One region of the Paenibacillus sp. genome, then DNA from elsewhere that is predicted to be linked to it. Evidence: riboswitches for the same ligand, from Rfam matches in the RefSeq annotation. Region 1 holds a riboswitch; each other region holds the start of a gene.

Evidence for each region. Region 1 has a riboswitch for cyclic di-GMP ahead of VE009_RS22640 (chemotaxis protein CheX). Riboswitches for the same ligand answer to the same signal wherever they lie in the genome.
Region 2: another riboswitch for cyclic di-GMP. It lies ahead of VE009_RS02620 (helix-turn-helix transcriptional regulator); the one in region 1 lies ahead of VE009_RS22640 (chemotaxis protein CheX).
Region 3: another riboswitch for cyclic di-GMP. It lies ahead of VE009_RS21580 (S-layer homology domain-containing protein); the one in region 1 lies ahead of VE009_RS22640 (chemotaxis protein CheX).
Region 4: another riboswitch for cyclic di-GMP. It lies ahead of VE009_RS14180 (MFS transporter); the one in region 1 lies ahead of VE009_RS22640 (chemotaxis protein CheX).

What each region holds. Positions count from the first base shown of each region.
Region 1 is NZ_DASQNA010000041.1:79,096-86,654, reverse strand. It holds gene VE009_RS22655 (diguanylate cyclase) at 1-1,188, shown strand, start outside; gene VE009_RS22650 (hypothetical protein) at 1,217-1,405, shown strand; gene VE009_RS22645 (VOC family protein) at 1,451-1,834, opposite strand; gene VE009_RS22640 (chemotaxis protein CheX) at 1,875-2,324, opposite strand; cyclic di-GMP riboswitch class I at 2,416-2,500, opposite strand; gene VE009_RS22635 (transglutaminase family protein) at 2,585-3,442, opposite strand; gene VE009_RS22630 (alpha-E domain-containing protein) at 3,439-4,383, opposite strand; gene VE009_RS22625 (circularly permuted type 2 ATP-grasp protein) at 4,417-5,814, opposite strand; gene VE009_RS22620 (TIGR02206 family membrane protein) at 6,062-6,766, opposite strand; gene VE009_RS22615 (D-2-hydroxyacid dehydrogenase) at 6,782-7,559, opposite strand, start outside.
Region 2 is NZ_DASQNA010000007.1:331,191-338,749, forward strand. It holds gene VE009_RS02590 (alpha/beta-type small acid-soluble spore protein) at 1-131, shown strand, start outside; gene VE009_RS02595 (sortase) at 443-1,066, opposite strand; gene VE009_RS02600 (hypothetical protein) at 1,059-2,528, opposite strand; gene VE009_RS02605 (hypothetical protein) at 2,923-3,108, shown strand; gene VE009_RS02610 (cysteine hydrolase family protein) at 3,182-3,754, opposite strand; gene VE009_RS02615 (Lrp/AsnC family transcriptional regulator) at 3,876-4,325, shown strand; gene VE009_RS02620 (helix-turn-helix transcriptional regulator) at 4,559-4,831, opposite strand; gene VE009_RS02625 (helix-turn-helix transcriptional regulator) at 4,913-5,122, shown strand; cyclic di-GMP riboswitch class I at 5,213-5,315, opposite strand; gene VE009_RS02630 (hypothetical protein) at 5,385-7,559, opposite strand, start outside.
Region 3 is NZ_DASQNA010000039.1:232,137-239,695, forward strand. It holds gene VE009_RS21570 (protein arginine kinase) at 1-245, shown strand, start outside; gene VE009_RS21575 (ATP-dependent Clp protease ATP-binding subunit) at 292-2,739, shown strand; cyclic di-GMP riboswitch class I at 2,935-3,027, shown strand; gene VE009_RS21580 (S-layer homology domain-containing protein) at 3,129-5,183, shown strand; gene VE009_RS21585 (DUF6531 domain-containing protein) at 5,199-7,559, shown strand, end outside.
Region 4 is NZ_DASQNA010000025.1:377,574-385,132, reverse strand. It holds gene uidA (beta-glucuronidase) at 1-465, shown strand, start outside; gene VE009_RS14190 (glycoside hydrolase family 1 protein) at 913-2,214, shown strand; gene VE009_RS14185 (SH3 domain-containing protein) at 2,345-3,841, shown strand; cyclic di-GMP riboswitch class I at 4,111-4,206, shown strand; gene VE009_RS14180 (MFS transporter) at 4,351-5,565, shown strand; gene VE009_RS14175 (gamma-glutamylcyclotransferase family protein) at 5,611-6,033, shown strand; gene pxpB (5-oxoprolinase subunit PxpB) at 6,068-6,802, shown strand; gene VE009_RS14165 (biotin-dependent carboxyltransferase family protein) at 6,803-7,559, shown strand, end outside.

The sequences.
Region 1 (7,559 bases):
CATACCGGATACATAGAAAGCGGATTCCTGAACCGCACGCTGCAGCAGACGCTCCCGGACGACGTCATCGACTTCGTGCAAGAGCGTTTTACGGAAGCGGTTACGCAGCGGCGGTCGATCAAATACGAGGAACCGGTCGTCTTTCAGGGCGTCGATTTGATTGTAGAAACGACGCTCACCCCGTTCTACGACGAGAACGGCCGGCCGGATACGCTGCTCGGGGTGACCCGGGATATTACGGAGCGCAAACGATCCGAACGAAGAGTTCGAGAAAGCGAAGAACGGTACCGGACGCTCGTCCAGCTGTCCCCGGATTCGATTTTGATTCACGACGAAGGGAAGATCGTGTTCTGCAACGAGGCCTACGCCCGCCTCGTGCTTGCGGACCGCCCCGAATCGCTGACCGGCTCGGATTTTTACGCGTTCCTGCCCGACGTTCGGCGCGGAATGAACGCCAGAATTCAGCGCATGCGCCAGACGGCCGCGGCCGACATTCCTCCGTTCGAGACGAAGCTCGTGCGCACGAACGGCGAGACGATCGACGTCGAAGGCACGTGCGCGTTCGTCGAGCATAACGGCAGGAAGCTGATGCAGGTCGTCCTTCGCGACGTAACGAAGCGAAGCCTCGAGAAGGAACGGCTGCAGAAGCTGTCCCAGCTCGACGGCCTTACCAATGTTGCGAACCGCAGATATTTCGACGCGGCGCTGCAGCGCGAGACGAAACGGGCGAAGCGCACGAGGCGGCCGCTCTCCCTGCTTCTGTTCGATATCGATAATTTCAAGAAGTTCAACGATAGGTACGGTCATCTAGAAGGCGACGATTGCCTGCGGCGCGTCACGGAGGCGGCCGCCGCCGTTTTGCAGCGCCCCGCCGACGTTCTGGCCCGCTACGGCGGGGAGGAATTCGCGGTGCTGCTGCCGGATACGGACGCTTCCGGCGCCGCGGTCGTCGCCGAGCGGCTGCGGGAAACCGTCGCCTCGCTCGCGATTCCCCACGCCGCATCCGACGCGGCGCCTTACGTTACGATCAGCGTCGGCGCGTCGCACACCGCGCATCCGGCATCGGCGGACGCGCTGCCGCTGATCGACCGAGCCGACCGCGCGCTCTACCGGGCGAAACGCAGCGGGAAAAACCGAGTCGAGCTGCTGTTCGAGCCGCTAGACGCCGCCGAGCGGCCCATCTCTTAATTTCTAGAACGAACGGAGGCCATCCATTTTGCGCAAATTCAACTTTACTCGCCCGCTCCTCATTTTGCTCGTCGCGTTCGTCGCCAACAACTTGGCCAAATTTATCTGCTTATCCTTCGGAATAGATCCCGCGACGACCGAGAACGTCGCCATGATGGCGATGGTGCTCGCCGCGTTGCTCGCTTACATGCGATTGACCCGGCACCGCCGCAAATAATCGTAACGACGAAGGACGAGGCGTTCCGCCTCGTCCTTCGTGCATTCATTCGCTCTTCCGGCTGTTAAATTCCAGCACATTCCCGTCCGGATCGGTCACGAACAGCTGATGCCAGCCGGTTACGCTCTGCGGCCGGTCGTCGTACGCCCACCCCGCCGCGTCCAGCCGCGCCCTTACCTCGCCTGCGTCGCGAACGCGAATGGCGAAATGGCCGTCCCGCGAATCGATGCCGCGCGTGCCGCGCAGCGTCTTCGCCCCTTCATGAACGATCAAGTGCAGCTGATCGGCGCCGATCGCGTACCACGCCCCCGGGAACGGGAACGCCGGCCGATCCGGCAGCTCCGCAAGGCCGAGCACGTCCCCGTAAAACCGCTTCGCGCGCGCCAAATCGGTCACGACGACCGCCGCATGATGCAGCGCCTCATACATCCGCTCTTCCCCCTCGTTCGCATGTACTTTATATCTACGTTCAACCGATAATATGAATGTCGAAATGCCCGATTCGACCGACATCGAGCGGAATGCTGACCGCTCGCTTTCCCCACTCGGGAGCGCCGTCGTCCATCAGCCGCGGCGGCGTAATGTCCACGTCGATGCCCCGGTGGTTCATCATCGTGCTCGCGTTGCCGCAGATCATATTGCCGAGCTCCGCCACCGCGCTCCGGCACATGTCGTCCAGTCCCGTCACCGTATAACCGCCAAGCATCGCCGAGACCATGTTCATCGCCATCCGTTCGGGAAACCCGAACAAAATGTCGCGCTCCACTTGACCATGTATGTTTATTTTCAACCACACGCAGCGCTCCGTGTACTGCACCTGTTTCAGCTGCAGCTGCCCTACCGTCGGCCTAACGTTAGCTAGCATTTCGATCACCTGAATCGAAGACGTCAGGAACGGGTTGATCAATTCGGCCTGCATCGTGAACCCCCCTCGGTTGCGCCGGCAACAAAAAAACGCCCGAAAATTACGCGGGCGTTCCATTCGAGTCCGAACGAGCCTTCTCCGTATTTTCGGCAACCCAGCCGCCTTAGGTCGTCCCTTTAGGCCTGTGGCTTTGCGTCCCTCCCTTTCGGGCAGGTTTGCCAGTTCGTTATAAGAAGATGCTATGGGATGATTCTACCATACAGATCGTTCTTTAGCACTACTAATATGATATATTTTTAACCTATTTAATGAAACTATAATCGCTGTACGTCCACCTCGACGATCAGCTGCTGGTTGGGCGTCCCGCGGTAAATGCCTTTCACCGGCACGATGTCGACATAGTCTCTCCCGTGGCCGAGTTTGATATAGCGTTCGTCGACCCGGTTGTTGTTGGTCGGATCGAATCCGAGCCAGCCGGTGCCCGGAATGTATGCCTCCACCCAAGCGTGGGACGCTTGTTCGAAATCGGCCGTTCGCGTCTGCAGATCGCCGATGAAATGGTACCCGCTCGCGTAGCGGGCCGGAATGCCCATCGCGCGGCAGGAGGCGATCATCAGGTGGGCGAAGTCTTGGCAGACGCCGGCTCGCCCGCGCAGCGCGTCGGACGCCGTCGCGCCGACATGCGTCGCGTTCGGTCGGTATTCGAATTCGGCGTAAATTTTGGACACGAGCGCCATCACTTGGTCGTACACGCCGGCGCCCGCAAGCCGCGCCTCGTTCGCGAACGCGGAGATGCCGTCGTCGAGAGAAGCGTAGTGCGTCGGCATCAAAAATTCGGCGTACTTGTTCTGCAGCTTGTCGTCGGCGAGCGTCGCCCAATCCTCCTCGGGCGTCAGCACGCGGCCGAGCATGCCGTCGTTGTCGTGCGTCACGACCGTCGATTCGGACGTGATGACGAGCTCTTGGTGCAATCGATTGACCGTGAACGCGTGGATGCGATTGCCGAAGCCGTCCTCGTACGTAAACAGCGGCGCCGTCGGCTCGACCGTGATCGAATGATGATAGCACGATTGGCGGAAATTGGTGCGCGGGGACAAGCGGATTTCATTGACACTGTCCGTGACCGGATCCTCGTACCGGTACGTAGTGATGTGACGAATTTTGAGCTTCATGCGTTGGCCCCCTGTTCGGTGCGAAAAAAGGAGTTCCCGACCGCGCTGCCGAGGCCGTTGATGACCGACATGCCGCGCAGCAGATGCTCGTGCAGCGAGCCGTCCGACGGGTCGGCCTCCAGCCAAGACATTTCGGATCTCGCCTTGACGACGAGCCGAATCGTTCTCTCGTACGTCGTATCCGAGCTGTCGATATTGCGCAAGCAGCGGAGGTGCTCCTCCAGCATGCTTAACCCGAATTGGACCGACCGCGGGAACCGTTCGTTCAGCAGCAGCAGGGAGACGACGTTCTCGATCGTGAAATGGTCCGTGTGCAGCCTGCGGAACACGTCCGCGCCGCCGATGGCGCGCACCGCCGAGAACAAGAAGAAATGAGTCCGTTTCGGCTCCTCCAAGATCGAATGGTAAACGGAGTCGAACAGCCTTGCCGCATTTTCCGCCCGTTCCAAAAAGCGGCCGCACTCGAGAATATGCCAATGATGATCGCGCATCATCGTATGGTGCGCCACGCCGTAAAACGTCCCAAGCCATTCTTTGACCCTCTTCAAAAAAAGAAACGGCGAATCGAGCAGCAGCTCGTCGGTTTCATTGCTCTTCAGCCAGAGCGCGAAGCCGTTCAAAATGTCCCACAGCTCGTCGGGCAGCCGGTCGCGAATCATTTTCAAATTCGATCTAGCTTGATTGACGCAGGAGTGAATCGAGTTGATATGCGCCGGGTCGAGGATCATATAATGCAGCACTTCCCGCTCGCCGTAGCTGCGGTACATCGATTCGAACACCGCCGGATCGCCGAGCGCCTGCACGATGCGAATCCACAGCCTCTCCCCCGTCGACGTTTCCTCGCGAATGTGATAGAACGCGTCGATCAAGCGTGCATGGTTTTCCGCTCTCTCCGTATACCGTCCGATCCAATACAACGATGCCGCAATGCGATTCATCATCGGGGACGCCTCCTTTTTATCGTTCCGGCGGATTCACTCCGCGAGCACCCAAGTATCCTTCACGCCGCCGCCTTGAGACGAGTTGACGACGAGCGAGCCCGGCTTCATCGCGACGCGGGTAAGGCCGCCGGGGATGACGTGCATGTCTTTCCCGGACAGGACGAACGCCCGCAAATCGATATGCCTCGGCTCGAACGCGCCGCCGTTGAAAATCGGCGCCGTCGACAGCCGAATCGTCGGCTGCGCGATATAATTGGACGGATTGGCGCGAATTTTGTCCGCGAACGCCTCGATTTCCCGCTCGGAGGCGGACGGGCCGATCAGCATGCCGTAGCCCCCGGAGAGCGAGGTCTCCTTGACGACCATGTCCCCGAGCCGCTGCAGCACGTATTCCCTTTCGTCCGGACGGCTCAATAAATACGTCGGCACGTTCGAGAGAATCGGCTCTTCGTTCAAATAATATCGAATCATGTCCGGGACGAACGTATATATCGCTTTATCGTCGGCGACGCCCGTGCCCGGCGCGTTCGCGATCGCGACGTTGCCGGCCCGATACGCGTTCATGAGGCCGGCGACGCCGAGCATCGAATCGGGACGGAACGCGAGCGGATCGAGGAAGTCGTCGTCGATGCGCCGGTACAGCACGTCGATGCGGCGAAGCCCGGAGCGGGTGCGCATATAAATATTGTGATCCATGCAGACGAGGTCCCGGCCTTCCACAAGCTCGATCCCCATTTGCTGCGCCAAATACGTGTGCTCGAAGTAGGCGGAATTGAAGCTGCCGGGCGTCAGCAGCGCGATCGTCGGCGACGATCGCCCCGACGGCGCCATGCTCTTGAGCGCGGCCAAGAAATGGTTCAAGCTGTGGTCCGTTTCCTCGACGGGGTAGGAGAAGTACAGCTCGCGGAGCATTCGCTTCGTAATCGATCGGGACGTAAACAAATACGAATATCCGGACGGCGAGCGCAAATTGTCTTCGAGCACGAAATAGTTCCCTTGGTCGTCGCGGATCAAATCGATGCCCGCGCACGTCGTGTACATGCCGTTCGGCACGCTCAAGCCGACCATTTCGGGACGGTAATAGCGGTTCGAGACGATCATTTTGCGGGGGATGATACAATCGTTCAGGATGTGCTGCTCGTGGTAGATGTCTTCGAGGAAGCTGTTGAGCGCCTTCGTGCGCTGGAGCAGCCCGCGCTCGAGCATGCTCCATTCGCCGCTCGGGATGATGCGCGGAATGAGATCGAACGGGATCAATCGCTCGAGCGGATCGGCTTGATCGGGATGGTACAGCGTGTAGGTGATCCCTTCTTCGAGCATGCGCTCGTTCATCGCCGCCTGCCGTCGAGCCAAGCTGTCCGGGGGCATACCGCGGAACGTTCCGTACACGCCTTCGTAATGAGCGCGAATTCGGCCTTCGGCACCGTGCATCTCGTCGTAGAAACGCGCCGCCGCTCCTGCCGCCGCCGCGCGATACAGGCCATGCTCCGACTTCGAAAGATTCATGCGAACGGCACCCCTTTGTGTTTTGTGATGATATATCCATATTAATAACGGAAAATGTTATTGTAAATGACATAGTTTCCATATTTTCAATTTATATCTTACACATATATTACATATTAGGGCGTTAAAAAAGGCTTCCGCTGCGTTTCGCGTAAGCCTTCCGTCTCAAAAATTACGCTTTATACCGGAGCATCCACCGATCCGCCGCTTTGACGACCGCCAGCAGTCCAAACAAAAACGCCAGCGCTACAAGCTCGAGCTGCGCGATGTACCACGGCCACGGCGCGAGCAGATCGAGCAGCGAACCTGTCGGAGGCTTGCGGGCGAGGAACATGAAGTTTTCGCCCGTGAACCGATTGGCGACGAACGCCGGCACGGCGAGCGCGTTCAGCCACAGCCAGGCGCGAAGCGCGGATCGCGCGGTCGGCCGATATCGGTCCACCGCGGCGAGGAAGACGCCGGCGGCGATGATCGCGATATGCGCGAAGAAGAAATGGAAATAGCGGAAATCCGGGAACGTCACGACCAAGTATGGCGTCAACAGCGCTTGCATCGCGCCTAATATGCCTAGGAAAAACGAAATTTCGAACGCGATGCGGCTTTTCGTCACCAGGGCGAGAACGGAGATCCATAGCGTCATCGTGCACAGCTGGAACGGCAGCGCGTACAGCCCCCACTGCCCCGTCGCCGTATACCATGCATATAGCGCGAGCTCGGAGCCGGCCAGCGCGGCGGCAAGTCCGTATCGGAACGCCCGATTCCGCGCCGGATGGCGAAGCTGCCGCCTCGCCGCCACGATCGCGGCAACGACGAGCGCCGCGGCGATCAGACCGGCCCAGTGCGCGATCGAAAACAGGACGAACGTTTCGCGCGCCATCGGCGTCGTCCGCCCTTAATAGCGCTTCGCGTCGCCGAGCAAATTGCGCGCCGGCGGCAAGCCGTCCAAGTACATGGCGAGATTGTCGAGGAAAATATCGACCGCTCTCGCGTTGTAATGCTCGGTAGAGCCCGCCGAATGCGGCGTCACGATCACGTTGTCCATCGCCCACAGCGGATGCTCCGGCGGCAGCGGCTCCTCCTCGAACACGTCTAGCCCCGCCCCGGCGATCCGGCCTTCCTGCAGCGCGGCGGCGAGCGCCGCCTCGTCGACGGCGGCGCCTCTGCCGACGTTGACGAAAAACGCCGTCGGCTTCATGGCCGCGAACTCGCGCTCGCCGAACATCCGCCGCGTCTCGTTCGTCGCCGGCGCCGCGTTGACGACGTAATCGCATTCGGCCAGCATGCTCGCGAGCTCCGAAGGCGGATACATCGCGTCGACGTTCGGCGAAGGCTTCGCCGAACGCCGCACCCCGAGCACCCGCATGCCGAAGCCCGCCTTCGCGATGCGCGCCGTCTCCTCGCCGATCGCCCCGACCCCGATCAGGCCGAGCGTCTTGCCGTGCAGCTCGAGCTTAAGGCCCCCGTGGTCCCAGACGCGCCGCGACTGGTTGCGGACATAGACGTGCAGCTTGCGCGTAAAGGCGAGCAGCATCGCGAAGATCGTCTCCGAAATCGGGAACGCATGGACGCCGTTCGCGCTCGTCAAATAAACGCCGCGCTCCAGAAAGCGGTCGATGTCGAGGTGATCCATCCCCGCGCTCCAGCTTTGCAGCCAGCGCAGCCGCGCGCCG
Region 2 (7,559 bases), on a different contig from region 1:
GCATTCAAATCCCGCAAGACGGATACTACGGCTACATGGCTACGCGCGACACCGGCGCGATCGGCGGCCACATGGTTCGCCGCATGGTGCAAATCGCCGAAGAAACGTTGGCGCGCGGCGCGCGGTTTTAACTACAATTTTTACCCGTGAAATAGTAACGACCCCGTCGGATGCGATTCCGTCGGGGTCGTTTCGTTGGCGCTTGCGCCCGTTGTTCCGGAATTCCAACGAACGGGTCGGGAGATACTTTCAATGCGCCTGCACACCGCGAGGAAGGAGGGATTTCGTTGTCTCACGATACATCCCATAAACACGGCAAAAAGACGCGCCCCGGCAACAACCACGATTCGGCGGTTCCCGGATCGACCAGAGGAAAAAAGTAACGCGATCAATAAAGGAAGAGACGGGGGTCCCCGTCTCTTTCCTTTGGTCGTCGCGCCTGTTAGAACCTTGTCGTTGGTTCCGTTAATGCGATTCCGATAAATTTCGTCTGTACGATATACCGATCGGGAGCCGGGCCGATGAATCCGAACGGGTAACACGTCTGCAGCGTCAGCGTTTCGAAGTCGGTCGCGGCCAACACGCTCGTATCGGTGTCGGGAACGATTTGGAAACCGGTCGCCTCGTAAATATACGTTCCATAAGGCGTAGCGAATTCGATCGTGTCTCCTATCTTTAAATCTTTGAGCTTTATGAACACGGTATCTCGGTGTCCCGCCACGTACACGTGGCCGCCCTGGCCGGGAAGCGAGCTCTCCGGATAATGCCCGGCGCCTCGTTCCAATTCTCTCGCCTCCGTGCCGTGGATGATCGGAACGTCGACGTTCAGCGACGGGATGTGCAGGTCGCCGATTTTTTCGCCGATCTTCGGCTCGGGCGACCACAGCCCGTTCTGTCCCGGTACGTACTCGATCGCCGGAAAAAACCGGAGGAGAACGGTTTGTTTCATGTAGCTCCAGCCATGATAACTGAAAAGCGCCGCCCCTCCGACGATCATGACGGCCGGGATTACGATCGAGAAGAGGCGCCCCCACGTCCAGCGTTGTTTCTCAGCCACATTAACCATGTTGTTTCAACGCCCAGAGCTTCTGCTTAAAATATCGTCTCGCCGGACCGAAGGAGACGGTACCCAAGGCGGTCAGAACGATGCCGGCCAGCATCATGAGCATATGCGACGTCGCCGTATCGGGGAGACCGCCGAGCGTAATTTTGCTGCTCGGGGGCTTCGTATGGGACGTTCCGCTTCCGCCGCTGTCTGCCGGGCTGCCGTCATTTCCGCCGGGATCGTTATTGCTTGGAAACGGGAGGCCGTTTTCTGCTTCGTTGCCGCCGCTGCCTCCGCCAGTGTTATTGCCGCCATTGTTACCTCCGTTGTTGCTTCCGTTGTTATTGCCACCGTTGTTGCCACCGTTGTTGCCACCGTTATCGCCCCCATTGTTACCTCCGTTATTGCCACCGTTATTCCCCCCGTTGTTGCCTCCGTCATCTGGCGGCGGCGGTGGCGGCGGTGGCGGTGGCGGCGGTGGCGGTGGTGGCGGCGGCGGCGGCGGTGGTGGCGGCGGCGGTGGTGGCGGCGGCGGTGGCGGCTCAGCGTTGGAACCGCCGGTGAGCAAATTCGCGCCGATGCCGAGCAATCCGCTGCCGAACGCATTCCCGCCGCTCGTCAGCAGATTCAAGCCGAGGCCGGCTCCGGCGCCGGTTCCAGTCGCTTTGCCGTTGCCGCTCGACAACATATTGCCGGCCGCGCCGGCTAATCCGCCCGTTCCCGTCGCCTGGCTGCCGCTGGAAAGCACATTCGCACCTAGACCGGCCACCCCGTCGCTCGAGGAACCCGCCGCGCCGCTCGACCCGCTCGATAGTACGTTGCCGCCGATGCCAGCGAGCCCGCCGGTTCCGGTTCCTTGGCTGCTGCCGCTCGACAGAACGTTGCCGCCGACGCCTGCAGCCTCGCCCGTGCCCGAGCCTTGGCTGCTGCCGCTGGACAATACGTTGGCGCCGACTCCGGCAGTGCCGCCCGTGCCCGAGCCTTGGCTGCTGCCGCTGGACAATACGTTGGCGCTTCCGCCGACAAGGCTGCCGCTGCCGGATGCGCTGCTGCTGCCGCTCGAGAGAACGTTGGCGTTCACGTTCGCCGCCTTGCCGCTGCTGGAAGCGCTGCTGCTGCCGCTGGACAATACATCGGCGTCGACGCTTGCGGCTTTGCCGTTCCCGGGCAATTGGACATCCAACTTAACATTGTCACTGCCGGCCGAAGCGCCGTCTTCCTTAACCGACAATAGGTTGGCCCCGATGCCGACAAGATCGCCGTCGCCCGACGAGTCGTTATCGTCATCCTTCAACAAATTGACGTCGATGCCGGCTGCTTTGACGCTCTCCGCCGCCCCTCCCCGACTATCGGTTCCGACGACAGCGCTGACCGGCTCCGGCAACGAAGTCGGCGATCCTGCCATCGCCGATTGGGCGAATCCTCCGACAAAGAGCAAAGAAACCGCTCCCGCCTTCAACGCCTTCCCGGGCTTCCTCCTCATACTTCAACGCCTCCAATTCATAGGATCGACGTCAAACGAACGGTGCCGACCATTGACCGCTCTTTTCGAAGTGCAAAAAGAAAAATGCCGGCGAAAAACATCGCTGACGGCACGTTCGACAAAATCGGTTAAGATACATACCGTATCATTCTATGCACTAAATGTATCATCCTTCCACCTTTCTGTAAATGCATGCGACATGAAATTTTCGACAAAATTTTCATAAAGTTCTACTCCAATGATGCTAAGTCGCAATGAAAAGGGGAACCTTCGTCGTGCTTCTTTCTGCTTACTTCTAGTCCTGGAGATTCTATTTTTTTCCTCCTCGTTGCCACTTTTTTGGAACATGCTGTATGTTAAATAAAGGCAATATTTTCAAAAAGGGGAGAAACCCATGGAACAGAAGATCGTGATTGACGTTAGAACCTTATTGCAGCATTTAAATATACATAACGTATCTTGCGATCTCTTCTTGTCCAAACCGCATGACCAAACACAAAAAACGCCCGTAAACGGATCTGCTTTATGCAGCATGCTGGTGGAACAAGCGCTGCAGGAGCTGCCGGTTAAGGTCGTTTAGTTTACATATATCGTTAGTTAGACCCATAAAGACAAAACCACTCCTGACAAATGGGGAGTGGTTTTTGACAAAATTAGTTGTTCTTCAAGATCGAGTTAGCTTCTTGTTTCAGGAACTCCTCGGTCGAAATTACATTGGCATATACTCCGTTAAGTGCACTTACAAAGGCATAATGCACCTGATCAGCTGGCACGATCTTATCTCTATAAGGTAAGTCCCTTGTAGTACAAGCATCTTCAATAAGCGTACAACTAAAACCTAGCTCCATCGCAGCTCTGACTGTGGCATCGATACACATATGCGTCATCATACCAACAATCACTAGCTTGGTCACCTCAAGCCCCCTCAACTTTGCTTCTAAATCGGTCTGGAAGAAGCTGTTAGGTGTGCTTTTCGTGATCACCGTTTCGTGTTCCAGAGGTAGAACAGCTTCATTTATTTTGACTCCCTCTGTATTGGGAAGGAAGAATGTTGCCCCTTCGTGATTCGAGATATGCTGAACATGGAAGATATTGGGGTTGTTTTGTCTAAACCATTCAAGAATTTTACCTGCATGATCGGCTGCTTCTACTGGATTGCTTAATTCCATCCTTCCATTTGGAAAATAGTCATTTTGAATATCGACTATGATCAAAGCTACGCTCACTTTATTCACCTCATCAAAATATTTAGTTACAATAAAATCATAAATAATATTTTGATTTTGGACGATACTTTGGTGAAACACTTTTAAGTCAAATGATTTCATGGTGAAAGGATTTATATATATGCAACTTGATCATATTGATTTTTATATCCTCAAGCTATTATCCGAAAATTCGCGCATTCAATGGAAAGACTTAGGCGAAATAATCCATATGACTGGGCAAGCCGTAGGTAATCGTATTAAGAAACTTGAAGAAAGTGGTGTAATTAAAGCCTATTCTCTCATAATCGATGAAATGAAATTAGGTTTTTCTTATACAGCGTTTGTCATTATTCATATGAAAACAGCAGATCATGTTTCGTTTATTCGTTTTATTCATGATCGAAACGAGGTGGTTGAAGCTCACCGAATCTCAGGGGAAGGCTGTTACCACTTAAAAATAAAAGTTAAATCCCAAGATCAACTGAATTTTTTCCTTGATAAACTTCTCGATTACGGGAACTATAGTTTAAATCTGTCAATACAAGAGATCAAACAAGGCAATCCGTTGACTGCAGCATCGGAAGAATAGCATATTCTAAATCATCATCCGTTAAGCACTCAACCGAGTAAAATAAAAAGATCCCTTATGCAATAAGGGATCTTAGTGTCGTATGTATGGAGCGGGTGATGGGAATCGAACCCACGCTACCAGCTTGGGAAGCTGTGGCGTGGGTATTTCTTTGCCGATCTGAGAATTTAAAATTGCGGCTGTATCAGTAATTATTGCCGATAGCTCAGTTCACATTAAACCCGTGTTTATCATCAATATGAATTAACTTGCCCCATAATTGCCCCATGTTGCCCCCCCGAACTTCCACTGCGATCACCGTGGTCTTGAGAAATCCCAATATGAATGTGATCGAGGGAAACGCCGTATATTCTGCATAGTTCCAGAGCCTTGTCGTATTCCATTTTCCTATTATCCATTTCATAACGTAAAAGCGATTTCGTCGATATACCGACCAAGCTGGCCGCCTCCTCAAGCGATAGGCCCGCATTTTCTCTCGCAGCGCAAAGCGTTAATTTATACGACATCCTTGAAGTGCCTCCCGTTTACGTGCTGAAAAAGTATGTGTATAATTTTCCAATACAAATAAATTAAATAAGAGGTGTTAGATGGCGCTCCGGTTGAGGAGCCGCCTGCCTGAAATTCTCGATCAAACCGGAAAAACACAAGCCGCGTTGGCCGACTATTTAAACGTAACCGAGAGTTATATTTCTCAGGTTATAAATGGAAAGCGACAACTGTCTGTCATGAAGTTAAAATTAGCAGCGAGATTTTTAAACTGTTCGATGGACGATTTGATCGAGTTGATTGAAGATTAAAAGCAGGCGGTTGGGCTTAATAGCTCCTCCTCCGGACCAGACTTAAGCTATACGTTAAGTTGTTCTCATAGAAGTCCATTCACCTCGCCATTCGGCAGCTGGCTGGCATAGATCTCAGAAGTCACTTCTCGCTGTTTCCTTAGCCCCTTTAGCTTTGCGCCGCCGGCTTTCACCGGCTTTGCCATTTCGTTACATACAAATATAACACCTTTTTACATTTCTTTATATAGTTAATATTCCATATTTATCTATGTGGCTTGATCTAGGTGGCATTTCGAACAGGCTTCGGCAGCTTCGTGATGAACCGTGCGTACCCATCGGCGTTCTTAATCAGGTTGAGGGAATGGTACCGAGGCAGGTTGAGCAGGTCCTCCTCCTGGTACGGATACAGCTCACTCTGCAGCTCCGCATAGTTCTTCTTATCGCACCCGCTTATCAGCATGTAGGAAGCGTTGGCACTCCGGAGCTCGTCTCGGATGATGTTGATCTGGTTCAAATAGTGGCAGCTGATGATCGGCTTCAAGCTGAATTTTGCGAGCCGGCTTAGATTCTCCTTCAGCATCCGTTCCGTCGTGCGCACCTGGTACAATTCGTCGATGACCATGTTCACCTTCGTATGCTTCGAGCGGTCCGGGATCTGGTAGTCGCGGATCTGGAGCGCGAGTCGGAGCTTCGACATCCAGTAGGTGCAGATGACGTCCTTCTCGGCGTCCGTCGGGTAGGCGCGCTCCGGCATCCGGATGCAGATCAGTTGGTTCTTCTGGATCTCCTTTACGAGGTCGATATTGCCGGCCGTATCTTTCTGCAGCATCATCTCGAGGTACGTGTTCGCCTCGAGCTCGTTCATGCGGTCGATGATGCCGGATATAAGCGAATCCTTCGTTCCGGTCACGACGCCCTTCTTGTCGGTCTCATCGAGCTCGGCGAGACTCGCGGCATGCTTGCGGAGAAGCTCCGCCTGCGAGGCCGGCGCCGCATTGATTGCTACGGCGCGCGCCTCGTGGTCCTGCAGCACCTCGAATACGTCTCGGATAGCCCCACCGTTGATGAAGACGACGAGCGCAGCCGCCTGCAGATAACGCTTCATTTTTGGCGTCAGCGGCGCATCGTTTGTCGCGATCGCATTGACCAGCGTCTGCAGCTGCGTCGCCGACATCTTCGCGTTCTCGTATTGGCGGAGTGGATCCGCGCTGCGGCCGATCTCATTGTAGCCGAGCCCTTGCAGCTTCCGGAGATCCCCGCACTCGATGTTCAGAACTTTCTCCGGCGGGAACAGCGCGGCGATCTCGCTGCTGAGCTGGCAGTTCGAGATGAAGTCGAAGACGATCATGCACTCACCGTTTCGGATCGCGTCCGCGCCGAGGTTCCCGAGCAGCGTCGACTTGCCGGCGCGCGTCGGACCGATTAGCACCAGCGTCAGGTTCCGGTATTCCCGGTCCGTCGAGAGGTACGCCTTCTGCTCCTGGCCGCGGTACGTGTTCGTACCGATGCACATGACGCCATGCCGCAAATCCTCCGGCACTTCCGTCTCCTGCGTCTCCACCCGCTCAATCCCTGCAAAACGCTCAAGCACCTCGCGCCCCGGCAGAGCGATGAAGTTCTGCGCCTCCTGGTCTCCGATCTTGTTCCGCTCTGCATGCAGCGTGTAGTCCGTGAAGTGGAACGTACGTCGGTACGGCTTATACGCGAGCCTGTTGTCCTCCGAGATCGTGTCAAAGCTCTGCGCCAGGCTGCGCGCCGCGTTCCGCTGCCGGAGACCGTCGGCACTCTCGCTGAGGACCACGATTTCCGTGTTCAGGATCGTCGCGCCGGCTTTCCGCTGCGTAGACTCGCTGATAGCCTTGCCGCCGTTCAGGCGCTCGATCAGCCCCTCCAGTAGGTTCGTACGCGTCTCTTTTGCTTTCTTTCCGGTGAACACCTCGCCCATCTCCGACAGCAGCGTGTTGGCCACCGAAAGCGCCATCTTGGCCGCGTAGCCGAGGCCCGCCTTGTTACGGTCGACCGGCATGTGACGGTTCACCTTGTCGATCGTATGGCGGTACGTGGCGCGCCAGGAGAACTGGGAGCCGGGCAGGAAGTTATAGAACACCGCAGCCTTGTCACCCTCCTCGAGGAGCTCAACAACGTTCAGGTTGCTCAGCAGCAGGTCGTTGTTGCGGCGGTCCGTCGCCAGGCTGAGGGCGTCCTCCTTCTCGTAATGCAGCTGCAGCTTCGTCGCGCCTACGCCGAACTCCGGCAGTGCGTCTACCTCCTCGATCGTGACGCCGGTCCAGACGTCTGTGATCTTCTCTCGCAGAAAACTGAGGTGCTGGCGCGGAACGATGAAATAGAACTCGATGCGCTGCCGCTCCATGTAGACGTAATAGCTGACCTTGGCCGGCGCCGTCACGCTGTACCGTGTACCGAGCAAAAACTCGCGGCCGAGCACCTTGATGAG
Region 3 (7,559 bases), on a different contig from region 1:
CTTTTGGCATTTTGTGTTATGCTGAAGTTATCGATTCGAAGGAGGCGGCGCAGCGGTTATCCGACGTACGCCTCGGGGTCGACCTCGGCATCATCGAGGGGCTCAAGCCGAACGTGATGAACGAGCTGCTCGTCATGACGCAGCCCGGGTACTTGCAGCAGCATTACGGGCGGGCGCTCAGTCCCGAAGAGAGGGACTTGCACCGCGCGCGGCTGTTCCGGGAGCGGCTTGCGCATCGATCCTGATCGAAACCATCCCTTGGATTTTCATCCTTCTTGGAGGTGTATATTTATGATGTTTGGACGTTTTACGGAACGTGCGCAGAAGGTGCTCGCGCTGGCGCAAGAAGAAGCGGTACGGTTAGGCCATAACAATATCGGGACGGAGCACATCCTGCTCGGGCTCATTCGCGAAGGAGACGGCATCGCCGCCAAGGCGCTGATCGGTCTCGGCCTCGGTCTCGAGAAAATTCAGGACGAAGTGGAGGCGCTCATCGGCCGCGGCCAGGAGCAGCCTACCAATATCGCATATACGCCTCGCGCGAAGAAGGTTATTGAACTGTCGATGGACGAAGCGCGCAAGCTGGGGCATACGTACGTCGGCACGGAACATATTCTGCTCGGTCTCATCCGCGAGGGCGAGGGCGTGGCGGCGCGCGTGCTGAACAACCTCGGCGTCAGCCTGAACAAGGCGCGCCAGCAGGTGCTGCAGCTGCTCGGCAGCAGCGAAGCGTCGTCCGGCAGCCACAGCGGCACGCCGGCGAACGTCAACACGCCGACGCTCGATTCCCTGGCGCGCGATTTGACGGCGGTCGCGAAGGAAGGCAACCTCGACCCGGTCATCGGCCGCGCGAAAGAAATCGAGCGCGTCATCCAGGTGCTCAGCCGCCGGACGAAAAACAATCCGGTGCTCATCGGCGAGCCGGGCGTCGGCAAGACGGCCGTCGCGGAAGGTCTCGCCCAGCGCATCGTGGCGAACGAAATTCCGGAGACGCTGCGCGACAAGCGCGTCATGACGCTCGATATGGGCTCCGTCGTGGCGGGCACGAAATACCGCGGCGAATTCGAAGATCGCCTGAAGAAAATCATGGATGAGATCCGCCAAGCGGGCAACATCATCCTGTTCATCGACGAGCTGCACACGCTCATCGGCGCGGGCGGCGCGGAAGGCGCGATCGACGCGTCGAACATCCTGAAGCCGGCGCTGGCGCGCGGCGAGCTGCAGTGCATCGGCGCGACGACGCTCGACGAGTACCGCAAGTACATCGAGAAGGACGCCGCGCTCGAGCGCCGCTTCCAGCCGATCACGGTCGACGAGCCGACGGTGGACGAAGCGATCCTGATCCTCCGCGGCCTGCGCGACCGGTACGAAGCGCATCACCGCGTGAAAATTACGGACGAGGCGCTCGAGCAAGCGGTGCGCTTGTCCGATCGCTATATCAGCGACCGGTTCTTGCCGGACAAGGCGATCGACCTGATCGACGAGGCGGGCTCGAAGGTGCGCCTGCGCACGTACACGGTTCCGCCGAATTTGAAGCAGCTCGAATCGCGTCTCGAAGACATCCGCAAGGAGAAGGACGCCGCGGTGCAGAGCCAAGAGTTCGAGAAGGCGGCCGCGCTCCGCGACACGGAGCAGAAGCTGCGCGACGAGCTCGAGGAAACGAAGAACGAGTGGAAAGAGAAGCAAGGCCGCACGGACTCCGAAGTGACGCCGGACGATATCGCCCAGGTCGTCGCGAGCTGGACCGGCATTCCGGTCGTCAAGCTCGCCGAAGAAGAAACCGAACGCCTGCTGAAAATGGAAGAGATCCTGCATAACCGCGTCATCGGCCAAGACGAAGCGGTCAAGTCGATCTCCCGCGCCGTCCGCCGCTCCCGCGCAGGCCTTAAGGATCCGAAGCGCCCGATGGGCTCCTTCATCTTCCTCGGCCCGACGGGCGTCGGCAAAACGGAGCTCGCCCGCGCGCTCGCGGAAGCGATGTTCGGCGACGAGAACGCCGTCATCCGCATCGACATGTCGGAGTACATGGAGAAGCACTCCACGTCCCGTCTCGTAGGGGCGCCTCCGGGATACGTCGGTTACGAAGAAGGCGGCCAGCTGACGGAGAAGGTGCGCCGGAAGCCGTACAGCGTCGTCCTGCTCGACGAAATCGAGAAGGCGCATCCGGAAGTGTTCAACATCCTGCTTCAGGTGCTGGAAGACGGACGGCTGACGGACTCCAAAGGCCGCACGGTCGACTTCCGCAACACCTTGATCATCATGACGTCGAACGTCGGCGCGGATACGATCAAGAAAGGCGCGACGCTCGGCTTCACGGCCGGCGACGCGGCAGCGCAGACGAAGAACCAATACGAAGCGATGCGCGAGAAGGTGCTCGGCGAGCTCAAGAAGAGCTTCCGTCCGGAGTTCCTGAACCGGATCGACGAAGCGATCGTGTTCCACCCGCTCGACGAAACGCACATCGCCCAAATCGTCTCGCTCATGTCCGAAGAGCTGCGGAAGCGCCTGAAGCAGCAGGAGATCGACTTCTCGCTGACGGACTCGGCGAAGAAGTTTCTCGCGAAGGAAGGCTACGACCCGACGTACGGCGCGCGTCCGTTGCGCCGCGCGATCCAAAAGCACATCGAGGATCGCCTGTCGGAGGAGCTGCTCCGCGGCACGATCAAGAAAGGCGACACCGTCCTCATCGACGAGAAGGACGGCGAGCTGACGGTGCACAGCGAGGTTACGCAGAAGTAAAGAAGGATATGAAGGGCCTTGAAGCCGCTCCGGCTTCGGGGCTTTTTTGTTTGCAGATGGCGTCCACCGATGCTCCCGAGGACATTGGTTGCATGACCGAAGGAGCAAAAATCGCCAAAATTATGAAATTTTTAATTGATTACGGCAAAGTTTTCCACTATTCTATTGCCGAAAGCTACAATTTTCGTAGTTCTTTTGGAACAAAGGCAAAATCGTCGAAAGACGATGACGCAAAGCCATGGGTCTTCCTCCCTGCCCGAGCAGGGAAAAGATCGCCAGGTTGCTCAAGGAACAATGTCGTAGCCGCTTTCTGCTTATCTACGCTCCTGAGCGCCTGACCATGGCCTCGGGAGCTTTTTATTTTTGCAAGGCAGGGGAGAGAGGAAGACATGGGTAGAAGGTTGTTGCCGAAGTTCGCACGAAGGTTCGCGATTGGCTTGTGTTTAACGGCAGTGTGTGGGGGCGCCGCTTTCGTCGCGTACGCGGACACTTCGTTCGCGGTTACGGACGAGCCGGTCGCGAGCAAGGCGGGGGAAGGCACGTACATCTCGGGCGAGCACATGGTGTGGTACGAGGAGGACGGAAAGGGACGCCAAAATATTTTCTATCGGAATTTATCCACCGGGGTGGAGAAACAAGTTACAAACTACCCGTCCATGAAGGATTTGCCGCGCGTGACGGTCACCTCGTCGGGCGAGGTCGTCGTCGTATGGATCGACAAGAAGTATCTGGGTTCCGGTTCGGGGATGTGGGATGTGCTCGCGTATTATATGAATTCGCAAGAGGAAGTAAAGTTGTCTTCGGTCATTGCGCCGCACGTCGGCCTCAGCGTGTCGGGGGATCATGTCGCATGGTATCAGACGTGGAAGGGCGAGATGTACGCTTACGATTTATCGGCAAGGAAGGAAACGCCGCTCGGTCTTGGTACCAAGCCTACGGTCGTGAACGGAAATATCGCTTTTATTACCGGCGACGGAGATATCGCCTTGCATCACTTGATAACCGGGGAAACGAAGAGTTTAGTAGATCTTCCATATCACTTGTATCCTGCCGAGTTGACTTATAACGGAAAGCAGGTGCTATGGAAGGAAAGCGATCTCGACAACCGCACCAAGTATGTCCTCCTGGATCCAAGCGATGCGGGCGCCGCGCCGGTCGACTTGACGACAAAGTCGAAAAAGGAAGTGGAGTACCCGAATCTGTACCTCGGCGACGGACATGCGGCTTGGGTGGAGTGGAATGCCGGAACGCCCCGACTAACGGGCGTCGATCTGACGGCGAAACAAACCTATGAAGTTGCGCGCGGGGATCATGTCATTCATACGGTGTCTTTCGCGGGAGACCGTCTGATTATGAAGGCGGCCGATGGGCGGCTGGTGGCGCGTTCGCTGGAAATGTCGGCACCCGCTCCTGCCGAGAGGACCGAAGGCGAGAGCAGGGACCGCGATTCGCTGTCCGCGACAACGGAACGGAAGGCGGAGGCGTCGCCGGTGCGGGCGGGACCGATGGGGGCTGTGCTTACGTCGAAGGACGGAACGGCCCGGCTGGTTATTCCGGCCGGTGCTCTGGAATCGGAGGTCGAGGCTCGCTTCGAAATGGATGCCGTTATACAAGCGCCGAACGAAGCGAAGACCGAGCTCGGGGTGAAACGCGGGGCGACCCTCGCGTGGCGTGTCGATTTGGACGGGCGAACGCTGCCGAAGGACAAGCCTGCGGAGTTGGCGCTCAAGTTCGACGGGCTGCGCTGGTCGGAGGAAGAGCGGGAAAAGATGTCGATTTATAGATGGGAAGCGGAGGCCAAAGAGTGGAAGCGGATCGGCGGAACGGCGGATGCCGAAACATTCGAAATTCGAGCATCGCTCACGAGGTCCGGCACATACGCGGCATTCGTCTACGACGTCGCCTTCTCCGATACGGTCGGACACTGGGCGGAACGTCCCGTCGAAATATTGGCTGCGTTAGAAATCGTGAACGGTATGGAAGCGACTCGGTTCGCGCCGGACGCGACGCTGACGCGAGCGCAGTTTACGAAAATGCTGCTTGGCGCAATGGGCATTGAGCCGGAGACGGACGGGGGCCAGTCGTTCACCGACGTCGCCGCCTCGCACTGGGCGGCTCCTTGGGTCAATGCCGCCGCTCGCGCCGGAATCGTGCAAGGGTCGAACGGCACATTTGATCCGGAAAGCGCCTTGACGCGGGAGCAGATGGTGGCGATGCTCGTGCGGGCGCTGGAACGGCAGCGGCCGATATCGGAGCGCGAATCGCATTTGCCTTTCGACGACGCGTCGGCGATCAGCGACTGGGCGAGAACTTCCGCTGCGACGGCTGCAGCGCTCGGGTTGATCCAAGGCAGGGACGGCAAGTTCTTGCCGCATGCGTCGTCTACCCGCGCCGAGGCGGCGACGGTCATGTACCGCCTGCTCCGGGTGGCGGGCGACTTGTAGAAGGGGTGTGAAAGAATGAGGACATTCTTTGCCATGCATCGAACGGGCCGCCTCATGTGGCGCCAAGCGATCAGTATTTTGCTCATTGCGTCGCTCGTACTTCCCGGCGTGCCGATCTTCCCCGGGTTGGGGCCCGGCAAAGCGCTGGCGGCAACGACGGTCGGCGTAGCGCCGGCGAAGCTGGTTACCGTTTATGGCGGGAACGCCAACATTACGTGGAACTACGGCGTCAAACCGCACACATCGTCGATCGAGGCATGCGAAGTAGAAGAAATCCCTCCGGAACAACGGGGAGAGCCGTACGAGGACGAAGAGGGCAATATGGTATACCCTCCGACGCATACGATGGTGTCGCGCGGTTCCGTCGGGTCGAAAGCACCCGGGTTCCCCGGCGAGACGGAGTTGTTCGTATGGAACGGCAACGTCGACGGGAAGCCCTTGCTGGACGGAAGCTATACCGTATGCGTTGTGCCGAGCGGAGCGCCGGAATATTTCGGCTTCACCGAGGTAAGCGTGGATAACCCGAAGCCTCCGGCGCCGGCCTTCGTGCACGTCGTGCCGAGCCTTGACGCGAACGGCAGCGGGGTGCACAGGATCCGCGGCATAGCGGAGCATGGGACGAAAGTGACGGTTCGCATCGATTACATGATGCGGGACGGATACGAACAGGTGCCGAGTCCAGGACCGTCGCCCACATACACGGTGGAAATTCCATACGGCAAAATGCCGGACGACAAACATTTACAATGGGCGCTCAAGCCGGAATGGCGCGACGAGCCCGTGTCGATCGACAACTATTTCACGAACTTTCCGCTCCGCGACGACAATCGTCCGGAGCAGTATATCCGAGAATGGGAAATCGCCGTCCCGCTCAGATCTTACGAGACCGCCTCGATTACGGCGACGGCGGAACGGGCTGCGACGAACCCTTTCTTTCATCCGCAGCAACCCGATAAAAACATATCCGGCGTTTCTATTCCCGTGAAGGTGCTGCGGTACGTTGCCCCGGCTTGGGACGTGAACTGGGAGGCGCTGGCAGGATACTACTACAAAGCGGAAAACGTGCCTGCGATGATCGCGGGCGCGGAGCGGATCGCGACCGATAACGGCATCGAGGTCAACGTATGCACCGGAGATCAGCGCTGCGCGGGGCCGATCGACAAAGGTTGGAATTTGATTATTCAAGATCCGGCATTGGCGGGCAACATCACGGAAGAAGATTTAGAGGATTTGACATACGAAAAAATTGCGAATCGGGCCGATTACCCAAAACCGCTTTTCTGGGACCCAATTAATTTGGCGACCGGGGACTTTATTTTTTCCCATACTAACTTATCTCTTGCGGCGATCATGCCGCTGGAGTGGAAACTGACGTACCACAGCCGAGACAAGTATGATGGAGCGGTCGGCGTCGGCTGGCATCATTCCTTCGAATGGCGGATCGTGCGGCAAGGCGCGAACGCGATGACGGTATTGACTCCCGATGGGGCTAACTTTGTGTATGAAAGAACAAGCAGCGGCGAGTACCGAACGCCGGCAGGCACCTACAATACGCTGAAACAGCTAACCGACGGCACGTATGAAATGAAGACGCCGCAGCTGTGGACGTACGCATTCCGGGAGGACGGCGCACTGTATCGCATCACGGACAACAACGGCAACGTCGCAAACTTGTCGTACGAAGGCTCCGTGCTAAAGCGGGTCGATACGGTCGGGGCGAGCCTGTCATTCGCATACGGAAGCGCAGGTAAGATCGCGTCGGTCACCGACCACGCGGGGCGCACGGTGTCGTACGAGTATGATGCGCTGACGCACGATTTGCTTGCGATGAAGCTGCCCGACGGCGCAACGATCCGCTATACCTACGACAGTTTGCATCAGATGACGAGTATTACGAACCCGAACGAGAGCGGCACGCTGGTCAACGAATACGATGCGAACGGCCGCGTGGTGTATCAGAAGGACTTCTCGGGCGGGGAAGCGCGCATGACGTATTTGCCGGAAGAGGGCAAGACGGAAGCCTTCGACCCGCTAGGGCGAAAGAAGGTTTACGAGTTCGACGATCGCTTTCGTCAGACTGCCGTCCATTATCCCGATGGCACCGTAGAGCGGTTCGAGTACGATGCGAACGACAATTTGATCGCGAAGACGGATCGCAACGGCAACGCCTGGACGTTCGGATACGACGCGTTCGGCAATTTGACGTATGCCGCAGATCCCCTGGGCCATGCCACGACGCTGCAGTATAACGCTTGGAGCCAACCGACGGAAATCGTCGATGCGCTCGGGAACAGAACCGCTTTGGGCTATGACGAGCGAGGAAACCTTGTGTCGATAACGGATCCGCTCGGCCGCGTCTCGACGATCGAACGGGAC
Region 4 (7,559 bases), on a different contig from region 1:
GACAAGGTGGCGGAGTTGGTCGATGTCATTTGCCTAAACCGCTACTACGGCTGGTACGCGCTCGGCGGGGAATTCGAGATGGCCAAGATGGCGCTTCGCAAAGAGCTGAACGGCTGGATCCAGCGTTGTCCCGGCAAGCCGATCATGATGACGGAGTACGGCGCCGATACGATCGCCGGGCTGCACGACGTCGATCCGGTTATGTTTACAGAGGAGTACCAGGTCGAATATTTGCGAGCGAATCATGAGGTGTTCGACGAATTCGAGCATTTCGTAGGCGAGCAGGTATGGAACTTCGCGGATTTCCAAACGAGCCAGGGCATTATCCGGGTACAAGGCAATAAGAAGGGGATCTTTACTCGAGATCGAAAACCGAAGGCCGCAGCGCATGAATTGCGCAGAAGATGGACGTCCATTCCGGATTTCAGCTATAAGCAAAGCAAGACAGCGCTGGTAAACCAGTAAAATGTAGGTGTGCTCCCGTGAGACGACCTGGGTGCTATGGAGTGGATACGTTCATACGCCGAATATCGACGGATTAGCCGGCATGGCGCTCTGTTCGCGAATTATTTGCCGTTCCGTTCGGACGGAACGTTATAAGCTGATCCGCAATTTTTGGCCGACTCGGAAGGTCGAAGCGCCGGTTAACCTCGCCAAGCCGGAATATAAAGACAAAATGCCTGTCGTTCAGTTGTTCGATCTAACGAAAGATCCGAACGAGTTTCATAACGTCGCGGACGACCCCGGCGTATGCAGAGGCTTATTCGGAATTGAACGGATTGCTATGGGATTGGCTCGAACAAGTCGGGGACCCGATTTTGCAAGGTCCTGTTCCCACTCCCTATTATAAGGAAGCGACAGCGGATTACCGGGAGCGGAAAGTAATTAATTGCCGATGAAGGAGGAGTTTCAGTGAAGTTTCATGACGATTTTTTGATCGGGGCCGCTACCGCCGCGCATCAAGTAGAAGGGAATAATGTAAACAGCGATTTTTGGCTGATGGAACACCTCCCTGGCACTACGTTCAAAGAGCCATCATTGGATGCTGTCGATCATTACCGCCGCTTTCGGGAGGATATCCAACTATTGGCGGATGCGGGCCTCAATGCATACAGGTTTTCTATCGAGTGGGCTAGAATCGAACCCTCCAAAGGGTACTTTGACCGGGAGGAAATCGAGCATTATCGAGACGTTCTTGAATTTTGCCATCGCTTGAGCGTAACGCCTATAGTGACTTTGCATCATTTCTCCTCGCCGAAATGGTTGATCGCAGAAGGCGGTTGGGAGAGCGAAGCGACAGCGGAATATTTCGCCAATTACTGTACATTCGTCGTGTCGGAGCTGGGCGGCCTCATTCCTTACGTTTGTACCATCAATGAAGCGAATATGGGGAAGCAAATCGCCAAAATTATGAAAAGGATGACGGGGGCGAAAGAGGACAAGGCGGATTCGGCTGCCGACGGGGACATTCAGGTTGGTCTGAATATGGATATGAAAGTAAAGATGGAGACGTACTACAGGGCACTGGGCCAGTCGTTCGGCATGGACCCGAGGATGGTCCATCCGTTTCTATCTCACCGAACGGACGATGGCGATCTGCTCATCATGAAATGCCATGTGCGAGCGCGGCAAGCGATTAAAGAAGCGCAGCCCCATATCAAGGTCGGCATTACGTTCTCGCTGTATGACCATCAGGCGCTTCCGGGCGGGGAGGAATTTGTGAAAGCGGAGCAGCATGACGACTTCCTTCATTACCTGCCTTATCTTCAAGAGGACGACTTCTTAGGAGTCCAAAATTATTCCCGGAAAATCCATGGCCCGAACGGCGTTGTTCCATTGGATCCGGCCGCCAGGAAAACGAAAATGGGCTACGAGTATTACCCGGAAGCGTTGGCCGGCGTGCTGCGATTCGTATCGAAGCATTGGGATAAACCGATTATGATTACGGAGAACGGTATATCGACCGATCAAGATGCGGACCGCGTAGAGTTCATCAAGCGGGCGTTGAAGGGTGTCCACGAATGCGTGGAAGAGGGCATTCGCGTCATCGGATATATGCATTGGTCCTTATTGGATAACTTCGAATGGCAGCTCGGTTATGACCAAAAGTTTGGTTTGATCGCCGTCGATCGAGCGACGCAAACCAGATATCCTAAGGAAAGTTTGTCCGTTTTAGGCAATATAAGGGTAGGTTTTTCGGAATCTATATTGTGATCGAGGATGGAGTACCCGCGACGAATCGGGTACTCCTTTTTCTTAGGAGTGTATTCGTGGAAATGTTGCATAGTTTTGCATTATTTACTCAACCTATCCCTAAAACCAATTGACAAAGGGGTAGAAGTTGATGCGCAAAGATATGCGCTGTTATGTGTTAAGCCTGCTAATGGCGGCATTACTCCTGCAGACAGCTTGCAATGGCAATACCAATGACAATATGGAAATCCAAAGTGCGGAAAGGGGAGGGGGAGGACAGCAGCTTCCACTTGCATCGGAAGACAGCGGCCGCATCCCATTAGTTAACAATGAATATGTCCCGATCCAGGACTTGTCGGAAGCGATCGGGTATCGTACGAACTGGAACCCGAATGCGCAAGTACTTAGCATTGGGGATACCGATGTCATTTTCGAAATCGCCATGAATCAATCGCGTGCGGAAATCGATGAAAAGCCGGTTCAGCTATCAGGCCGTCCGGTGCTGATCAACGGGAAACCGCATGTCCCCGTTTCCGCACTTTCGGAGCTCTTCCAGCGGGAGATTCGGTACTCCGTACAAGACAATCATGTAGTCGTTCATCCCGTTACGAATGACGGGGCGACTACGAACCAAATGGCATCGGAAGAAGGGTCATCCGTCGGAATGCTGCATACGACGAATGCCAACGCAGCGGTGGCCGAAGTCAAACGAACGGTGACACTGCGCGAGAGGCCGTCGGTACAAGGGGACAAAATCCGGTACGCAAGACAAGGGGAAAGACTCGATGTTCTCGAGAACGTCAATCGGTATTGGTTGAAAGTAAGGGATGCGAACGGCCGGGTCGGGTACGTATCTTCTTCAAGTAAATACGTAGATATTAAAACAGCGCCGGCACCGGCGACAAATCCACCCTCCTCGAATGCCAATGCAGCGGTTGCCGAAGTCAAACGATCCGTGACGCTGCGCGAGAGGCCGTCGGTGCAGGGGGACAAAATCCGATACGCAAGAGAAGGGGAAAGGCTTCAAATTCTCGAGAACGTCAACCGCTACTGGTTGAAAGTGCGGGATGCGAACGGCCGAGTCGGGTACGTATCTTCTTCGAGCAAATACGTAAATATTACGGGGAATAATGCAAATGCGGGAACCCCGGCACCGACAACCCCCGCCCCGGCAACCCCGGCCCCGACAGCGCCGGCACCGGCGACTAACGCAGCTGTAAGGAATGTCATCGACGCCGGCATGAAGTATTTGGGGACGCCCTATGAATTCGGCTCGAGCCGCAGTAACACAAGGACGTTCGACTGTTCCGATTTTGTTAGACAAGCCTATATTGACGGGGCAGGAATCACGCTGCCTTCAAACTCCCGAACACAGGGGGATTACGTACGTAGAATCGGAAAAACAACGTCCGACTGGAGACAATTGAAGCCGGGGGACATCATGTTCTTCATGTCGTACAAAGGATCAAGGGCATCAAATTATAGCGGGATCAACAAAAGCAGCCAACGGATCACGCACGACGGAATCTACATCGGGAACGGCAAAGTGCTTCATACGTACTCCGAAGATGCCGGCGGCGTCCGGGTAGACTCCTTTGAGGGCAGGCATTGGGAATACCGATTCCTCTTCGGCGGGAGCGTATTTTAAGAATACGGGCACCCGCAATAGAACTGCGACAAATTCGATGTGGCGGAGAATGCAAGGACAGGAGCGAAACAGGATGCTCCTGTCTTTTTGTTTGGCCATGCTTACCGGCGGCGACCGGCTCATGAACGTCGGACTTGCGATCCCCTTGGCTCGCGGAGATTGGGCAATTTACAAAACGTTATATTAATTCTCTATTGAAAATGATTTAATATCTTAGTATAGTGTATATCACATACACAATATTGCCTTTTTTGACAATTTCATACTTCGTACGACAATAGCAAACCCACTGAAAAGTGGCGACGCAAAGCTACAGGGGCTAATGCGGATTTGCCTAAAGACCGCGATGCCAGCCAGTTGCCGAATACGACGGAAGCCTCCGTCTATCTTTCTATGTCTCGTAAGCTGGATGGGGGCTTTTTGCGCGCTTTTTTTGGGAAAGGGGGGATGCAGGGGAACCAATTTTCGCTTTAAAAAAGACTTTATGAGAGGAGGAAGATCGCAAACGAATGTCCGGCATTCAAACGAAATCGATGCCTGCCGTAACGCCGACCGCTTTTCCGATTCTGATCGCCATCAGTATCGTACATTTATTGAACGATGCGATGCAGTCGACCGTTTCGGCGCTATTTCCGATTTTGAAAGAATCTCTGCAACTGACGTATAAGCAGATCGGGCTGATCGCCTTCTGCATGAGCACGACCGCCGCATTGCTGCAACCGGTGGTCGGGAAAGCGGCGGATGCGCATCCCCGGCCAAATGTATTGCCGATCGGGGTCGTCTTCACGTTGACCGGTATCGTTACTCTATCCTTGGCGTCGAGCTTCGGCGTCATTTTGCTCGCCGTGATCGCCATCGGCATCGGATCCGCCGTCTTTCACCCGGAGTCTTCCCGGGTCGCTTATATGGCCGCCGGGAACAGGCGAGGACTCGCGCAGTCGATATTTCAAGTCGGCGGCACGATCGGTACCTCCCTAGGACCGATAATGACGGCGGTGGTGTTCGTCCCATTGGGGCAGTTCGGCGTCATCTGGTTTTCGATAGCGGCATCGGCCTGCATCGTGATCCAGATGTACGTGGCAAGCTGGTATCGCAATCACATGACGATGCATGCCAAGCGCGGGGCGCAGCGCGCAAGCCGCTCCGCGGCATTATCTCGGCGCCAGATCGCTTGGACGGTCGCGATCCTCGTATTTTTGCTTTTTTCCAAGTATGTATATGTTTCCAGCATTACTAGCTACTATTCGTTTTATTTGATTCATCGCTTCGGTTTGCCGATCGCGCATGCGCAGTTGCTGCTGTTTGCGTTTTTGTTCGCGTCGGCGATCGGGATGCTGGTCGGAGGGCCGATTGCGGACCGGTTCGGCCGCCGGAACGTCATTTTCCTATCTATTTTCGGGGCGGCGCCGTTTTGTCTGTTGATGCCGTACGCAAATTTGTTCGCTTCCGGCGTGCTTGTCATTTGCGCGGGGTTCGTGATGTCGTCGGCGTTTTCGATTATCGTCGTCTATGCGCAAGAGATGATTCCGGGGAATGTCGGACTCATTTCCGGATTGTTTTTCGGTCTGGCGTTCGGTCTCGGAGGTCTCGGCTCGGCCGTGCTCGGTTGGGCGGCCGATGCGAGAGGCATTGAATTCGTTATGCGGCTGTGCGCGTACCTTCCTTTGCTAGGCGTGTTGGCTTTGCTGCTTCCGAATGAACGCCGCAATGCGACGGAGGCCTGACGGCCTTGTCGGCCCAAGGACAACTTTACGAGAGGGGTTTTGGCCATGATTAGCCTTTTTGTATATGGCACGTTGTTAACAGGGGAAGCCAACCATCATATTATCGCTCCTTATTTGTTAGCTGCCGAACCTGGCGCGATCCGAGGGAAGCTGTACAATGTCGGACCGTATCCCGCGCTCATGCTGTCCGAGAGCCGCGCTGACGGCATGATCGTCGGCGAATGGATGATCATCCGCGAAGCCGGTCTGCCGGCGTTGGACCGATTGGAGCAATTTTACGGACCGGGAGACCTCCGCAACGAATATGAGCGCGTGCGCGTCGTCGATATCGACGGAAATCGCGAAGGCTGGGTTTATTTATATGTAAGGCAAGACCCGAAGAGCTTCCCGGAAATCGCGTCCGGGTCGTGGAGAAGCGTCGCGGAACGTCCGAGAGGCGATTTGCTGACGGCTTGGGCGCCTGTCTAAAAGCTCCTGCGGGGCATGGAAGGGGGCATAGGGATTGGAAAATGGTGTGAGGATCGTTCCATTGGGGGAGCGGGCGTTCATTGTCCATTACGGAGGCGGCATCGATCCGGATACGCATCGTAAGGTGTTAGAATTCACGCGCATTCTGGAGGAACAACCGTTTCCCGGTTTTGTAGAAGCGGTCCCGTCTTATGGAGCGGCGGCCGTATATTACGATCCGATCGCTGTCGTTAAAACGAGTTGGAAGGTAAGAGATGCGCAGTCGCAAGTGGTGCGGTGGTTAGAGGAGCGCTCGGAGCGCGTCCGCGCTCGAGCGGCGGCTGTCGCAGGTGCAGGCGCAGGCGCGCTTACCGAGAACGCGGTGGAAATTCCCGTCTGTTACTGCTCGGAGTGCGGACCGGATTTGCCGTTCGTAGCCGAGCGCAATCAACTTTCCGCCGAGGACGTCGTAAGCATCCACACGTCACGGTCGTATAAGGTGTATATGATCGGTTTTATGCCCGGGTTTCCGTATCTCGGCGGGATGTCCGAGCGCATATCGGCGCCGCGCCTGTCGACTCCGCGAGAACGCGTCCCGGCAGGAAGCGTCGGAATCGCCGGAAGCCAGACGGGCGTATATCCGTTCGCATCGCCCGGCGGGTGGCGTTTGATCGGGCGCACGCCGCTGCCGCTGTTTCAACCGGATCGGACGCCTCCGAGTGTTTTGACTGCAGGGGACACGGTTTATTTCAAACCAGTCTCTCATGGGGATGGAAGCGGGGGCATGTAATTGACATTGACGATCATGAAGCCTGGTCTGTTCACTACAGTGCAGGATCGAGGAAGAACGGGGTGGCAGCGGTTCGGGGTCTCCGTCGGCGGGGCGGTCGACGAATTGTCGCTGCGGTTAGCCAACATCCTGGTAGGCAATCCCGACGATGCGGCCGCATTGGAAATGACTCTATCGGGAGCTGAAATGGTGACGGAGGAAGAAGTCGTTGCGGCGGTATGCGGAGCGGACATGCATGCGCGCGTCGACGGCGATCCTCTGCCGATGTGGAGGCCGGTAACGATTCCGAAGGGATGCACGATCACGTTCGGGACGGCGTCGGAAGGTTACCACACAGTCGTTGCGTTCCGCGGCGGAATCTCGGTTCCGCAGGTGCTGGGAAGCCGTTCGACGGCTGTGCGCAACGGCTTCGGCGGCTTAGAGGGAAGAACGCTGCGGGCAGGAGATCGGTTGGAGATCGTTTCGAACATGCCGCGGCGGCGCACGAACCCGGAGGAGAAGGGCGACATAGACCGTTACCATGCCGGAGCCTGGTTTCTCGGTGCCGAATGGAGAACTCCGGGCATGGCGAAGCTCGGGAATGGCGCTGCCGAAGTGCGCGTCATGCAAGGATGCGAGTGGGAGCGATTCACTGGCGAAAGCCGGGACCGATTCTTGCTGCAGCCGTTCGTGATGCTGGCTGAATCGGATCGTATGGGTGCACGGTTCAGTGGACCGCCTATACACTTAGAGTCTAGGACGGATATGCTCTCGGAAG